DNA from 4 places in the Pantoea sp. CCBC3-3-1 genome. Region 2 is predicted to be linked to each of the others. Evidence: predicted binding sites of a transcription regulator. Region 2 holds the regulator's gene; each other region holds the start of a gene.

Region 1 (3,887 bases), 2.0 Mb from region 2:
GATAAGGGGTATAGGCCGTGTACCAACCCGGGTTTTCCAGCATGTTGCGCAGGATAACCGGTGGCGTTAGTACCGGGGTATAGCCCATGCCGATACAGGATTTATAGCGCAAATTCTGGCTGGCTATCGCTTTCAGCTCCGCCAGAGCCTGATGCTCAGTTAGCGCATCGCCAATCGCTGGCGGCCCCGGTAGCTGAATATCAGCCGGAACGATGGAGGCGATCAGGTCGGAGAGCGATTCGGCGCCGGTCGCGTTTAGCATCGCCTGTTGCTGCTCCTGCGACGGACCAATGTGACGTTCGATAAAGGCGCCGGTGTGTTCAAGCTGGCTGAGAGTCTGGGTCATTAGCGAAAAATCCTGAATCGGGCGTAAGCGGGCGTATCCGCCTTACGTTGGCTACGGGTGGCGTGTCCACCCTTAAAAGTTACTCGTCGATGCTGGCTTTATAAGCATCGGCATCCAGCAGATTGTCCAGCTCGCTTTCATCGCTGGCTCTGATTTTAAACAGCCAGCCTTCGCTATAAGAAGCGCTGTTGACCAGCTCCGGCTCGCCATCTAACGCCGCGTTAACCTCAACGATTTCGCCGCTGAGTGGCGCATAGATATCGGAAGCGGCCTTTACCGACTCGGCGACCGCGCAGTCATCACCCTGGCTGTAGGTGGTGCCAACATCCGGGAGATCGACAAAAACCATATCGCCCAGCAGTTCCTGAGCATGTTCGGTAATGCCAACGGTATAGATGCCGTCCGCTTCTTTACGTACCCATTCATGGCTGTCACGGTATTTCAGTTCATTTGGCACATTGCTCATCACCAGCTCTCCTTTATGTTTATTGGTGGCGTATCCGGCCGATACATGACCGGATACCTCCTTTTATGCGACCGGTTTTCCGGCGCGAACAAAAATCGGTTTTGTCACTTTGACGGGCAGCTCGCGATTGCGGATCTGGACGATGGCCTGCTCGCCAATGCCTGCGGGTACGCGAGCAAGGGCAATACTACATCCTAAAGTCGGCGAAAAGGATCCGCTGGTGATAATGCCTTCCTGAAGATTGCCTGCCGCATCGGTAAAGCGCACCGGCAGCGCGTTACGCAACACGCCTTTTTCGGTCATGATCAGCCCAACCAGCTGTTCTGTGCCTCTGTTTCGTTGCGCCAGCAGCGCTTCACGGCCAATAAATTCGCGATCTTCAGGCTGCCATGCAACCGTCCAGCCCATGTTGGCGGCCAGAGGATTAACGCCTTCATCCATTTCCTGGCCATACAGGTTCATACCCGCTTCCAGCCGCAGCGTATCGCGCGCGCCCAGTCCGGCGGGCTTAACGCCTGCAATCACCAGCTTTTGCCAGAAATCGGCGGCCTGCTCATCAGGCAACGCGATTTCATAACCCGCCTCGCCGGTATAGCCGGTGGTAGCAATAAACAGATCCCCGGCCTGTACGCCGAAGAAAGGTTTCATTCCGGCAACGGCCTGACGCTGGGTCTCATTAAACAGCGCCTGCGCTTTTGCCTGGGCATGTGGCCCCTGAATGGCAATCAGCGATAAATCATCACGAACCCTTAGTTCAACGTTAAACGGCTGAACCTGCGAGGAGATCCAGGCGAGATCTTTTTCCCGCGTCGCGGAGTTAACCACCAGCCGGAAAAAGTCTTCGGTCATAAAGTAAACAATCAGATCGTCAATTACGCCAGCCGAAGCGTTAAGCATCGCGCTATAAAGTGCCTTGCCTGGCTGAGTGAGTTTGGCCACGTCGTTGGCGAGCAGATAACGAAGGAATTCACGGGTGCGGACGCCGTGTAAATCAACAATGGTCATGTGCGACACGTCGAACATTCCGGCATCGGTACGGACAGCGTGGTGTTCATCCATCTGCGAACCGTAATGAAGCGGCATCATCCAGCCGTGAAAATCCACCATGCGCGCGCCGCAGGCCTGATGCTGTTCGAACAAGGGAGTTTGCTGAGTCATATCAATCCTGTATGCAAGTTGCCAGGCGCCACGACGAGCGGGCGCAAACGATATCCTTCCTTCGAACTTATCACTGAACACGGCCTTAAACCATAAGTTAAACAAGGTCTGATTTTTTTAAGCCTTTTTTTACTACGCAAAGCGCTGTAGCTATTTACACCAATAAATGGCGCAATATTACGCATATATCTCATTATCTGCGCATAACTTCAGGTCAAAAGCCGTGTTTTTTCACTTCAGGAATAAATAAATGCTTTAAGCGCCAAACACACACATAAATAAAAGTAATGCGAAGATCGTAGCTAAATTAGAATTTTTCAAATGAGGCACAACGCTGGCGCAGCCATGCACAAGAAAAGTGCGCAGGCCGTTTTCTGCTATCGGGGAAGCTGAAATAAGAAGGCATCGAAAGGGGTGAGAACCCAAATTCCAGGCGCTTTTTTAGTCAGAAAATAGAGAGAAAGGGCGTTCCCGGAGCCTGGGAGTAGGGCTCCGGGTCAAACAAGCAGATTTAGCGCAACCACTCCGGCAGATCGTTAAGCCCCATCGCCTGCTTCAGCAGCCGTGGCTTCACGCCCGGCAGATTATCGGCAAGGCTCATACCAATATCCCGCAGCAGCTTTTTCGCCGGGTTATTACCATCAAACAATTCGCGGAATCCTTGCATACCGGCCAGCATCATTGCGGCACTGTGCTTACGGCTGCGCTCATAGCGGCGAAGATAAAGATGCTGACCGATATCTTTCCCCTGCTGATGCAGGCGTTTCACTTCACCGATGAGTTCAGCGGCATCCATAAAACCAAGATTGACGCCCTGCCCGGCTAAAGGATGAATGGTATGGGCTGCGTCGCCCACCAGCGCCAGCCGATGCGCCGCGAAGTTACGCGCATAGCGTCCCATCAGCGGGAAGGTTTTGCGTTCGCTTTCCAGCGTGCACAGGCCTAAACGCAGGTCGAAGGCAACGGAAAGCTGTTGATTAAACACCTCTTCCGGCATCGACTGTAAGCGGGTCGCTTCCTGCGGAGGAAGAGACCAGACAATGGAACAGAGATGCGGATCGCCCAGCGGCAGAAACGCTAAAATCCCATCGCCATGGAAAACCTGACGGGCTACGGCGTCGTGCGGCTGTTCGGTACGAATATTGGCAACCAGCGCGTGATGTTCGTAGTCCCAGAACGTCAGTGGGATATCCGCTTTGTTGCGTAACCAGGAATTTGCACCGTCCGCAGCAACCAGCAGTCGCGCACTCATCATCGTGCCATCGCTCAGCGTCACAAAGGCTTCATTATCGCCAAAAGCGACCTGCTGAAGTTCAGCAGGCGAAATCAACGTGATATCGCTCAGCTCGCTGGCTTTTTCCCACAGCACCTGGTGGATAATCGGGTTCTCGATGATATGACCAAGATGTGCCAGCCCCTGCTGGCCATCATCAAACGCAATGCGGCCAAAGCTGTCGCGATCCCACACTTCCATGCCGTGATAAGCACTGGCGCGTTTGGCCAAAATGCGCGTCCAGACATCAAGATGCTGTAGCAGCCGTTCACTGGCTGCATTAATCGCCGAAACCCTCAACGCGGGTGGCGCATCGGCTGATAACGTCTGCGGCGCTTCACGCTCAAGTACGGCTATTTTCATGCCGCTGCCCTGCAAACCACAGGCCACGGCCAGACCGACCATTCCGCCTCCGGCAACGATCACATCATAAGTTTGCATCACTGCTTTTCTCCTTAACGCTCGACCCAGCCTAACGTGCGCTCGGCCAGCAAATTACGCATTACCGGCAGGGAATCCATCGCCATCAGGCCCAGATTTCGTCCCAGCACCAGCGGCGTGTAGCGGTTAGCAAACAACCGGACCAGACTGTCGGTGATGCCAATAGTCGCCATGGCATCCGGCTGACGGCGTTGCTGATACTG
Region 2 (3,887 bases):
ACCATTTCCCAGCCATCTGGTGTGCTGACTTTAGAAAAAAACCGCGCGAAACTGCGCAGATAAGCAGCTGATTCGGCTAATTTTTACAGCTTTTACGTGTTATGTATTCTTGAAACAAAAAAGCCTAACCCTTTGGTAATGAGTTCGATTAGAATTGTCCGAGCTGTCTGCCCTGGCGCAGATATCCCTAATTATCCAGGCTCTGGCCGCTGGCGGGAGCACAAACTGTTAATGGTAACGATGCGTTCACTCATTACGCTTATCATGCTGGCCTTTGCGCAACTGTTCCTGAATATGGCACACGCATCGCCCCATGCTCCCGTCAATGCCAGCCACCATAAAGTGGACAGCAACACGGCGGCACGTGAAGACGATCGTCGCAAACGCCGCCCGGTAAAATCAACCGGCACGAAAAAAGTCAAAGAAGTCACCGCTAAAAAAGCCCGAACGCCCATCCTGAAGAAGTATAAATTTAAAAAGAAAACCGTTCAGACCGCTGCGCTTCCGCCTAAAAAACGCTATGGCCGTCACTCACGCCACCCGGAAGCGGCTGAATCGCTGACGGAAAATTCTGCTACAGCGCCCCTTAAGCTCAGCAAAGCGCACCGTGTTCGCTATCAGAAAGCGCGCGAAACCGCGATGAGCAAACTCATGGGCCAGCTCGGCAAACCTTACCAGTGGGGGGGGACATCGCCTAAAACCGGCTTCGACTGTAGCGGTCTGGTCTGGTATGCCTATAAAGATTTGGTGAAATTTAAAATTCCACGCACCGCTAATGAGATGTTCCATCTGCGTGACGCGGCGTCGATCAAACGCGATGAGCTGGAGAAAGGCGATCTGGTGTTCTTCCAGATTAACGGACGCGGAACCGCCGATCATGTTGGCGTTTACCTGGGGAATGGCAAATTTATTCAGTCACCGCGTACCGGCAAAGATATTCAGGTTACCGCCTTGAGCGAAGATTACTGGCAGCGTCACTACGTTGGCGCTCGTCGGGTAATGACGCCGAAAACCATTCGCTAACCGAGCCCGACGGGTTATACAAAGCATTAACACAGGCAAAGATTTTCCCCGTCGGGCCGTAAAAATCTCGTTTTCTCGCCCCAGCCTTGTTAGAATCCTTTTTTTGTTGCGCAACACGCCAGGAGGCCAGATTTTATCGGGCTCCGCGGCAGGCTTTTACCGCCTTTTTTTCCTTCCTGACGTATCCGGACCACAAAAAAAACGCCAACCAACGTCAGGTTTCTTTGTTACCAGGCAAACGTTTAACAAGATGCTTATCAGCAAGTTGCGATAGGCGCAGGAGTAGCTATTTCATGGCAACCATTAAAGATGTGGCTAAACGCGCCGGTGTCTCCACCACCACCGTGTCCCACGTCATCAATAAAACCCGCTTCGTCGCTGAAGAGACACGAGAAGCCGTCTGGGCTGCAATCAAAGCATTGCATTATTCCCCCAGCGCCGTGGCCCGTAGCCTGAAGGTGAACAATACCCGGACGATTGGCCTGCTTGCCACGTCCAGCGAAGCGCCCTATTTTGCCGAAATTATTGAAGCGGTGGAAAACAGCTGTTTTGCCAAAGGCTATACCCTGATCCTGGGTAATGCGCATAACGATTTGCAAAAACAGCAGGCCTACTTGTCAATGATGGCGCAGAAACGCGTCGATGGCCTGCTGGTGATGTGCTCGGAATATCCCGATGAGCTGATTCAGATGCTGGAAGATCATCGTAATATCCCTATGGTGGTGATGGACTGGGGCGAATCACGGGGTGATTTTACCGACACCGTGCTGGACAACGCGTTTGAAGGCGGCTATCTGGCTGGGCGCTATCTGATTGACCGGGGCCATCGCGATATTGGTGCCATTCCAGGCCAGCTGGAGCGCAACACCGGCGGCGGCCGCCATGCCGGTTTTCTGAAAGCGCTGGCAGAAGCGGGCATCACCCTGCGTGAGGAGTGGCTGGTGCAGGGCGATTTCGAGCCGGAATCCGGCTATCGTGCGATGCAGCAAATTCTTGCGCAAAAGCAGCGTCCTACCGCCGTATTCTGCGGCGGCGATATTATGGCTATGGGCGCAATTTGCGCAGCAGATGAGATGGGACTGCGTGTCCCGCAGGATATTTCGGTGATCGGTTATGACAACGTGCGCAACTCACGCTACTTTGCGCCTGCGCTAACCACCGTGCATCAGCCTAAAGAGCGACTGGGTGCAACCGCATTCAATATGCTGCTTGACCGCATCACCAGCAAGCGCGAAGAGCCCCAGACCATCGAAGTTCATCCAACGCTGATCGAGCGTCGCTCGGTCGCTGACGGCCCGTTTATGGATTACCGTCGCTAAGATTTTAGCCGGTTATCTGCTTTAATGCAGATAACCGGCGTTTCATTCTCACTCCGCCCGCTTACTCTTCCCGCAACCATTCGCTGTTCAGCGTTTCCGTTTCGCCGAGATAGTCCAGCAGCCAGCTCAGCGCCGGTGATGCCTGTTGTTCCGACCAGCTGACGCAGCAGGGGCTGTCAGGAAAAGCAGGATCCAGGGTAATTTCGCGTAGCGTGCCGTTGCGCAACAAAGGCTGAGCCAGATGGCCCGGCACCATGCCAACACACAGTCCCGCCAGCAAGCAGTCAAACGCACTCTGCCAGTCCGGCACCACCAGCCGTCGCTGGTTATCCAGCGTCCAGGTCGTCCTTTTGGGTAGCGCCCTTGAGGTATCTTCCAGCAACAGCGAAGGCCATTCGCGAATCGCGTCCTCGCTGACGTGTTCCAGCCGTTGCGCAAGCGGATGCGCGGCCTGTACCACACATCGCCAGTTCAACGCGCCCATATTGCGAAACGCAAAGCGACCGCCAACGGGTATCGCCTGGGTAGCGCCAATGGCCACGTCTACCCGACCATCTGCCAGCGCATCCCAGACGCCGTTAAAAACCTCATGCGCAAGATGCAGCTCCATATCGGGAAAGTGGCGATAAAAATCGACCACCAGCTGACGGGTTCGCTCGGCTTTAACAATGCGATCGACAGCAATATTCAGCTGACCACGCCAGCCGTTAGCGACCTGCTGGCACTGGCGGCGAGTGGCAAGCATTTTTTTGATGACAAGACGACCTTCCTGAATAAACACCCTACCCGCATCGGTTAGGGCGACATCACGGTGTCGTCTTTCAAACAGCGGAACCGCCAGCCACTCTTCCAGCTGACGGATGGTATAGCTGATAGCCGACGGAACACGGTGCAGTTCAGCCGCGGCGGCCGTAAAGCTGCCGGTTCGCGCAACCGCATCGACCACTTCAAGTGAATGTTCAGACCACATTTTCTGCCTGCAATATTTTTGAACGCAAGAAACAAATAATACCGTTTCACAACCCCTTTGGCACTCAATTAGACTCCTGCCTCTTTGGTAATAACGGATACAGAGCAAAAAATGCCTTCGAAAGGATTTATTATTTACCTGGCGCTGCTGAGCGTGGCAGGTTTTCTCGCGACCGATATGTACTTACCCGCGTTTGGTGCAATGCAGCAAGACCTGCAAACTCAGCCGGGTGCAATTAGTGCCAGCCTGAGCATATTTTTGGCGGGTTTTGCGCTGGCACAGCTTATCTGGGGCCCGCTTTCAGACCGAATTGGCCGTAAACCTGTGCTGCTGATGGGATTGTCGCTTTTCGCCGTAAGCTGCCTGGCGATGTGGTGGGTTGAATCTGCTACCGTGCTGCTGGTATTACGCTTTTTGCAAGCCGTAGGCATTTGTGCAGCGGCTGTTACCTGGCAGGCCCTGGTTGTCGATCGCTATCCGGCATCCGCTGCAAACCGCGTTTTTGCTTCCATCATGCCGCTGGTTGCGCTCTCCCCGGCGCTGGCCCCGCTATTAGGTGCCTGGCTGCTGAACCA
Region 3 (3,887 bases), 360 kb from region 2:
CCGCCTGAGCAATTTGTTGCAGATAACCATGATCGACCGGACGTGCGCCTTCGGCAGTCCCTAAATAATGACCATCACCGTGGGTTGGCAGAAACCAGAAAACAGAAAGGCTCATCGTGTCACTCCTTATTCAGTCACGGAAGTGGCGTGCCAGATACGGCTGGCTACGTCGACTTTTACCGGCATTAAATGATTGGTATAAAACAGATCGGCAGTATGCTGTTGGGCTTTGGCCGTTTTCTCACTTACCGGGCCAATAATCGTTGGCGGACGGTGGTCAAGATAACTGGCAATAACCGGTTCAGGCAGGCCAATGGTTTTAGAGAGGAGGGCGATACTTTGCGTGCGATCGCTGCGCGTTAGCTCGTCGGCCTGGCTAAAGGTATCCAATACCGCATTGACAAAGGGACCGTTGGCTTCGGTAAACGAGCGGGTCGCCAGGTAAAAAGAACCTGTCAGGTTCAAACCGCTGCCGTCTGCCAGCACCCGGACGCCCCCTTGAAGCAACGCGGCGGAGTAGTAAGGATCCCAAATCGCCCACGCATCCACATCGCCCTGCTGGAAGGCTGCACGCGCGTCAGCAGGTGTCAGATAGGTTGGTTTGATATCGCTGAACGTCAGGCCCGCTTTCGTCAATGCACGCAGCAGTAAATTGTGTGAACTGGAGCCTTTCTGGAAGGCGACCTTATGGCCTTTCAGGTCAGCTACGGTTTTAATCGGGCTGTTTTCCGGTACCAAAATCACTTCGGACTGCGGCTTCGGTGGCTCAGAGCCGACATACAGCAGATCCGCACCTGCCGCCTGAGCAAAGATTGGCGGGATATCGCCGGTACTGCCTAAATCAATGCTGTTAACGTTTAAGGCTTCCAGCATTTGTGGGCCAGCAGGGAACTCAACCCATTTGATCTGCGTACCGGGGAAACGCTTTTCCAGCAGCTGGTGGGAACGGGCCAGCGCCATACTGACTGAACCTTTCTGATAACCAATACGGAAAGTTTTGGGTGCGGCGGGTTCGGCAGCAAAAGTGCTGCCCATTAACAAACCAGTGACTGCCAGTGCCGATACGAAACGCGTAAACAAACTCATGCTTTCTTCCTTATACGGCAGTAGCCAGTGGCTGGTGTCGACGCGCAAGCGCATGCCAGAACGTCTCCACCGACTCAGCAATACGGTCCGCCAGGAGTGGGGAAAGCTCCGGCTGCCGGTCGTAGTTTGCGATCTGACTGTCGTCAGCGAAGACACCGTGCAGCACTTCCTGAGCTTTCAGGGCGTTCAGAACCGGCTTGAGGGCATAGTCAACGGCCAGCATATGAGCAAGCGTCCCGCCAGTCGCCAGCGGCAGCACCACTTTATGTTCCAGTGCGCGCTCGGGCAGTAAATCCAGCAGCGTTTTCAATGCGCCGGAAAACGAGGCTTTATAGACCGGGGTTGCCACGATCAGGCCATCCGCGTTCTCCAAATCCTCCCGCAGTGCCAGCAGGGCAGGGGAATCAAAACGCGCATAAAGCAGATCTTCAGGATGAAAATTATGCAGGTTCCAGGGTATGACTTCGACGCCGCGCTGTTCAAGGGCCTGCTGGCAGAGCGTCAGCAGAGCTGTAGACCGGGAAGGATAGCGAGGACTTCCTGCCAAAGTAATAACGCGCATCACCACTCCTTATAACTAAAAGTTATTGATTAAGCTTATTTTCAAACCGATGGAACTATCCTGACAGAGTGTGCAGAGAGGCTTAAATGATTTATCCGGCATATTTAAGTCGATTTTTAGATAAGAAAGGCGGGCCTGAGGAGAAACAGTGAAAAAAGAGCAGGATGCAGCAGCGAAACCGGACGCAAACGTTTTACTTTCCGGTCAAACGACCTTACCATTTTCCCCCGCGCCTGCAGCGTCACTGCGTCGTCTTCAACCCGTATCTTCTTCCGCAACATGTCCATAATAAAGGCGGGAAAGGTCAGGGTACCGCACGCATTTTCAGGGTAGGTATCGTTGCGATACCACCGTTAGCTTTTTCCCGGGTCCGGTATCGCCGGCCATTCAGGAGCGAACATGTACAATCTGGTCCGTAAGGCGCTGTTTCAGCTGGATGCTGAACGTGCGCATGAACTGACTTTACAGCAGCTGCACCGCATAACCGGTACGCCACTGCTTCATCTGGCTCGTCAAACGCTGCCTTTCAAACCGGTAAACTGTATGGGGCTGGTATTTAAAAATCCCCTTGGCCTGGCCGCAGGACTGGATAAAAACGGTGAATGTATTGATGCCTTTGGCGCAATGGGCTTTGGATCGATTGAAATTGGTACGGTAACGCCGCGCCCGCAGCCGGGTAATGACAAGCCAAGAATGTTTCGTATTCTGGAGGCGGAAGGGATCATTAACCGCATGGGTTTCAATAACCTCGGCGTAGACCATTTGGTCGAAAACGTAAAAAAAGCGCATTTCGATGGTGTCCTGGGCATTAATATCGGGAAAAATAAAGATACGCCGGTCGAACTGGGCAAAGAAGATTATTTAATCTGTATGGAAAAGGTTTATCCCTGGGCGGGATATATTGCGATTAATATCTCTTCACCAAATACGCCTGGATTACGTACGCTGCAATATGGCGAAGCATTGGACGATTTGCTGTTAGCGATAAAACAAAAACAGCAAGAGCTTGAAAAACTACATCATAAATATGTCCCCGTTGCGGTAAAAATTGCGCCGGACCTCACAGAAGAAGAACTTATCCAGATCGCGGATAGTTTAGTGCGGCACAACATTGATGGTGTTATTGCGACCAATACAACGCTGGACCGTTCTCTGGTTAACGGCTTAAAACACAGCGATGAAATGGGCGGGCTGAGTGGTCGCCCGCTGCAATTGCGCAGTACGGAAATTGTTCGCCGACTTTCACATGAACTTCAGGGACGGCTACCGATAATTGGCGTAGGTGGAATAGATTCCCTGGTCTCTGCCAGAGAAAAAATGGCCGCTGGCGCGTCGCTGGTGCAAATATATTCCGGCTTTATTTATAAAGGGCCGCCTTTGATAAAAGAAATTGTCACGAATTTGATCTGAAACCGACTTAACTTAGCCAGGGGCTTTATTTTCGCCTCTGGCTCGTTTATATTTTGTCCTGTTTACCCATTATTCAGACTATTGTGATGGCGTTGGCCGTCATCAACATATAGCGTGCTTACCTTTATTCATTACAGGACGCCCTATGAGGATTAAACCTGACAACAGCTGGCGCTGGTTTTTCGATGCTGAAAACGACCGCATGATGCTGGATATGGCCGACGGGACGCTATTCTGCTCACGCTTCCCGCGTAAGATGCTCACGCCAGATGCCTTCACGCCTTCGGGATTCTGTGTTGATGATGCCGCGCTGTTTAACAGCTTTGAAGAGAACAGTCGTAATGGCGATTTGAACGATGAGCAGCGTACCGAGCTGATATTAAACGCGCTGGTGGCACAACGCTTTCTTAAGCCGCTGATGCCCAAAAGCTGGCATTTCGAAACGCATCTGCAAAATAAAACCCCTGTTGAGGGTGAGATGGTAGCGGTACGCCTGTGTGAAAACGGCGAAGAAGCGACGCTGCTGGTGGTTGAAGCCGGAGAAAGCGCGGCGCTCTGTCTGCTGGCGCAGCCGCAACTGGCGCTGGCAGGTCGCACCATGATGCTTGGCGATGCCATCAAGGTGATGAACGATCGCCTGCTTCCGGCTATTTCGCAGTACCATTTCTCTTTTGCTCGCGCGGTGTAACCGAATCGTTATCCGCGCCCGGTAACAGCGTTTGGGCTGGCGTCATCGCTGGCTAATGACGATATTGCCTGTGGGAATGCAGCTACAGGTCAGGATGGATTGATCCTCACGAACCGCCCCTTTTTTCATAGCGCGAACCTG
Region 4 (3,887 bases), 2.1 Mb from region 2:
AAAGACGCTACCTGCCAGTTATTCTGTGCGTCGCGTTGCGCGCTGGCGGTGATGGAACCTAACGCCACGTCAGCGCCAAAATTATCAATCGCCAGCTGTTTATTGCTGGTACGGCCTTGAAGCAGCAAATTAGTGACAGGAATACCTTTAACGTTCAGCGAGGCGGCGCTCAGCTGGAACCGAGCATCGTTACCAATGAAATCATTAGCGGCAGGTTTCCACGGCATCACACCGCCGTCCACGCCTTGCGCGGTGATGGGAAATTCGCCATATGCCCTGTTGACCGCCATCTTGTTAAGTTGCAGACGGTTTGCAGAAAGGGGCACAGATCGGGAATGCTCTGCCAGTGTCAGCGAGCCCTGTTCCAGCCAGATGCTGGCAAAATGCAAGGGCTCGGTAAACTGTACGACGCTCAGGCCCAAATCGACTTTTTTTGCTGTTAGCGTGGCGGGCCGATCTCGCTCACCGAACGAGACGTCATTGAGGATCAGATGCGCGGGATCGGAAAAGTTGTGCTCCATTTTGCTGAAAGTCAGGTGCCAGGCACTGTTTGCACTGATCGTGGCGCTGATCCAGCGTGCGCCAGGCCGGGTTTGTAGCAACAGGTAGATCACCACTATTGCCAGCAGTACGAGCAGCAGCAGCGACAGCAAAATTTTCCCAATTGATTTCATTGCACTTGTCCCTATGAGCTTTCTGATAAAGGGGTGTTATGCCTTAAACCGGCTCAAAGCTCAACCTTCCGTTAGCCGCAGGCGAAGTGGAGATCGCCTGCGGTTTATGGGGCAGAGTGACGGCAGAAGGGATTATTTCTCGTGAGGAAACAGCAGATTCAGAATGATGGCGGTGATGCCGCCCGCCGCAATACCGGAAGAGAGCAGGGTTTTCAGCCAGTCTGGCGCAAACTGCAAAATCAACGGCTGTTGTGACACGCCAAGGCCAACTGCCAGCGACAGCGCAATAATCATGATAGCGCGGCGGTTCAACGGCTCGCGGGAGACGATACGCACGCCGGATGCTGCGATAGTGCCGAACATCACAATGGTTGCACCGCCGAGTACTGGCTCTGGAATATGCTGCACAAATCCGCTCACCGCCGGGAACAAACCCAGTACGATCAGCATGAGCGCGACAACAAAGCCCACGTAACGACTGGCTACGCCGGTCAGCTGGATCACACCATTGTTTTGACCGAAGCAGGAGTTAGGGAACGTGTTGAACAGCGCGGAAACACAAGAGTTCAGGCCGTTAGCTAACACGCCGCCTTTCAGCCGCTTCATATACACAGGCCCACTCACCGGCTGTTCAGAAACATCAGAGGTGGCAGTGATGTCACCGATTGTCTCCAGTGACGTGACCATAAAGACCAGCATCAGCGGCACCAACAGATTCCAGTCGATCCCCAGTCCGTAATAGAACGGCATCGGGACCGTAATTAACGGCTGACCGGTTGGCGTACTGCTTTCCGGCAGCATGCCCATCGCCCAGGCCAGCAGATAACCCACGGCCATTGCGATCACCAGCGAAGCCACGCGTAAATAAGGATTACGCTGGCGATTAAGCAGAATAATCACCAGCAACACGCTGCCCGCCAGTAACAGATTTTTCGGCGCACCGAAGGTATGGTCGCTCATTGCAGCAAAACCACCGCCAATGGAAGTCAATCCGACCTGAATCAGCGACAGACCGATGATCATCACCACAATGCCGGAAACCAGCGGCGTAATAATACGCCGGGCAAGATGCAGCACGCGTGACAGCACCATCTCCGTACAGGACGCCAGCATCAGGGTGCCAAAGAGCGCGGCCATCATCGTTTTTACGTCCGCGCCGCCATTTTTGAGCGCCATACCGCCCATGATCAGCGGGGTAACAAAGTTAAAACTGGTGCCCTGAATCGACAGCAGACCGGAACCGACCGGCCCCCAGGTTTTGATTTGCAGAATGGATGCCACGCCGGAAGCAAACAGCGACATGCTGATAATATGCTGCGTATCCTGCGCTGGCAGGCCAAGCGCCTGGCAAATCAATAGCGCGGGCGTAATAACCGCCACAAACATCGCCAGCAGATGCTGACAGGCGGCAAACAGGGTCTGCGGCAGCGGAGGACGATCCTCAAGGCGATAAATCAGTTCACTTTTTGCAGTGGGAATAGCGCTGCGGTTGACATCGGCATCGGAGGTGTTGACGGACATTCTGACGGAACCCTTGCGAGCAAAGAGGCGATTTTAATCTTATAACCGCCAAAAGCAAACGATTGCCAGTAGTGAAAGTTCTCACGTGTAGAGGATACACAGCAAAATTGGCCAGGATTCACTAAGATCGGTACAGACCAAAACAACAAGGGGAACACTATGCAGGTATTTATTATTGGTGCGACAGGAGGCGTGGGTCGCCGTCTGAGAAGACGCCTGGTTAACGCGGGCCATCAGGTTGCCGGAACGCACCGCCGTGACAGTCAAAAAGAACAGCTGGAAACCGATGGCGTAACGCCGGTGAATATCGATTTAATGAATACCAGTAGCGAAAGGCTGGCGGCGGCAATGCAGGGCAGTGACGTAGTGGTATTCTCTGCGGGCGCGGGCGGTGCAGGCGTTGATCTGACCGACGGTATTGATGGTCGCGGCGCACGCTTTGCGGCAGAAGCGGCGCGGCTGGCTGGCATCAACCGTTTTCTGCTGGTCTCAGCCTTTCCCGATGCCGGACGCGGAAAAGCGCCGTCGCCGGGGTTTGAGCATTATATGCAGGTGAAGAAGCAGGCTGACGTCATGCTGGCGGCCACGCCGCTGGACTGGGTGATTTTGCGGCCGGGCACGCTGGTTAACGAAGCCGGAACCGGCAAAGTACGTACCGGGCTGGCCATCCCTTACGGTACGGTACCCAGAGATGACGTTGCCGCCGTGCTGCATGCTCTTGTTGAACAGCCAGAAGTAAAAAGGGTGATTATTGAACTGACCGCCGGCGAGCAGGATGCCAGCGAAGCGGTTGCCGCTATGGCAGCCTTCAGCGGGCGTTAGCCGCCTCAGGCGTTAGTATAGCGCTGCGTTTCCGGCAGCCAGCGTTCAATCAGCGCCTGTGCCTGTTCGGGGTAGTGTTGATGAATGTGGCGGGCGACACGCTGGACTTCAGGGATCATCGCGCCGTCGCGCAGCAGATCGGCAACTTTGAATTCAGCATTGCCGGTCTGTCGCGTGCCCAGCAGTTCGCCAGGCCCACGAATTTCCAGATCGCACTGGGCAATCACAAAACCGTCGTTGCTGTCCCGCAGAACCTGAAGACGTTTTTGCGCCGTTTTGCTGAGGGGCGCTTTATACAGCAGAACACAGTGTGAAGCGACAGAACCTCGGCCTACCCGGCCTCTGAGCTGATGCAGCTGCGCCAGGCCAAGACGCTCAGGATTCTCGATAATCATCAGGCTCGCGTTAGGCACATCCACGCCAACTTCAATAACCGTGGTGGCGATAAGCAAGTGGATCTCACCCTGTTTGAACGCCTGCATGACGGCCTGTTTCTCAGCCGGCTTCATGCGGCCGTGCACCAGCCCAACCTGCAATTCAGGCAGCGCCAGCTTCAGTTCTTCCCAGGTTGCTTCCGCCGCCTGAGCTTCCAGCTGTTCCGATTCCTCAATCAATGTACAGACCCAGTAAGCCTGGCGTCCTTCGCCGCTACAGGCGCTCTTCACCCGGTCGATGATATCGGCACGGCGGGTATCGGGGATCGCAACCGTCGTAACCGGCGTCCTGCCAGGCGGCAGTTCATCAATGGTCGACGTTTCCAGATCGGCATAGGCCGTCATCGCCAGCGTACGTGGAATGGGCGTGGCGGTCATGATCAGCTGATGAGGATGAAAACCCTGTTCTTCCCCTTTTTCCCACAGCGCCAGCCGC

The links. The regulator PurR, encoded in region 2, represses purine synthesis genes. The targets are predictions, from matches to a motif close to CANGCAAACGTTTGCNTG.
Region 1: the regulator PurR is predicted to act here: its motif matches at 2,011-2,028, upstream of gcvT (glycine cleavage system aminomethyltransferase GcvT).
Region 3: the regulator PurR is predicted to act here: its motif matches at 1,830-1,847, upstream of pyrD (quinone-dependent dihydroorotate dehydrogenase).
Region 4: the regulator PurR is predicted to act here: its motif matches at 2,247-2,264, upstream of EHV07_RS23035 (NCS2 family protein).

The regions. Positions count from the first base shown of each region.
Region 1 covers NZ_CP034363.1:4,015,568-4,019,454, forward strand. Annotated here, with positions in the region: gene gcvP (aminomethyl-transferring glycine dehydrogenase) at 1-346, opposite strand, end outside; gene gcvH (glycine cleavage system protein GcvH) at 426-812, opposite strand; gene gcvT (glycine cleavage system aminomethyltransferase GcvT) at 876-1,970, opposite strand; gene ubiI (FAD-dependent 2-octaprenylphenol hydroxylase) at 2,482-3,684, opposite strand; gene ubiH (2-octaprenyl-6-methoxyphenyl hydroxylase) at 3,699-3,887, opposite strand, start outside.
Region 2 covers NZ_CP034363.1:2,002,551-2,006,437, reverse strand. Annotated here, with positions in the region: gene EHV07_RS09580 (C40 family peptidase) at 241-1,023, shown strand; gene purR (HTH-type transcriptional repressor PurR) at 1,317-2,342, shown strand; gene punR (DNA-binding transcriptional activator PunR) at 2,404-3,312, opposite strand; gene punC (purine nucleoside transporter PunC) at 3,424-3,887, shown strand, end outside.
Region 3 covers NZ_CP034363.1:1,645,758-1,649,644, forward strand. Annotated here, with positions in the region: gene ssuD (FMNH2-dependent alkanesulfonate monooxygenase) at 1-115, opposite strand, end outside; gene EHV07_RS07805 (sulfonate ABC transporter substrate-binding protein) at 127-1,086, opposite strand; gene ssuE (NADPH-dependent FMN reductase) at 1,097-1,648, opposite strand; gene pyrD (quinone-dependent dihydroorotate dehydrogenase) at 2,048-3,058, shown strand; gene EHV07_RS07820 (cell division protein ZapC) at 3,204-3,746, shown strand; gene EHV07_RS07825 (YcbX family protein) at 3,789-3,887, opposite strand, start outside.
Region 4 covers NZ_CP034363.1:4,908,133-4,912,019, reverse strand. Annotated here, with positions in the region: gene EHV07_RS23040 (AsmA family protein) at 1-674, opposite strand, end outside; gene EHV07_RS23035 (NCS2 family protein) at 807-2,195, opposite strand; gene EHV07_RS23030 (NAD(P)H-binding protein) at 2,355-3,017, shown strand; gene recG (ATP-dependent DNA helicase RecG) at 3,023-3,887, opposite strand, start outside.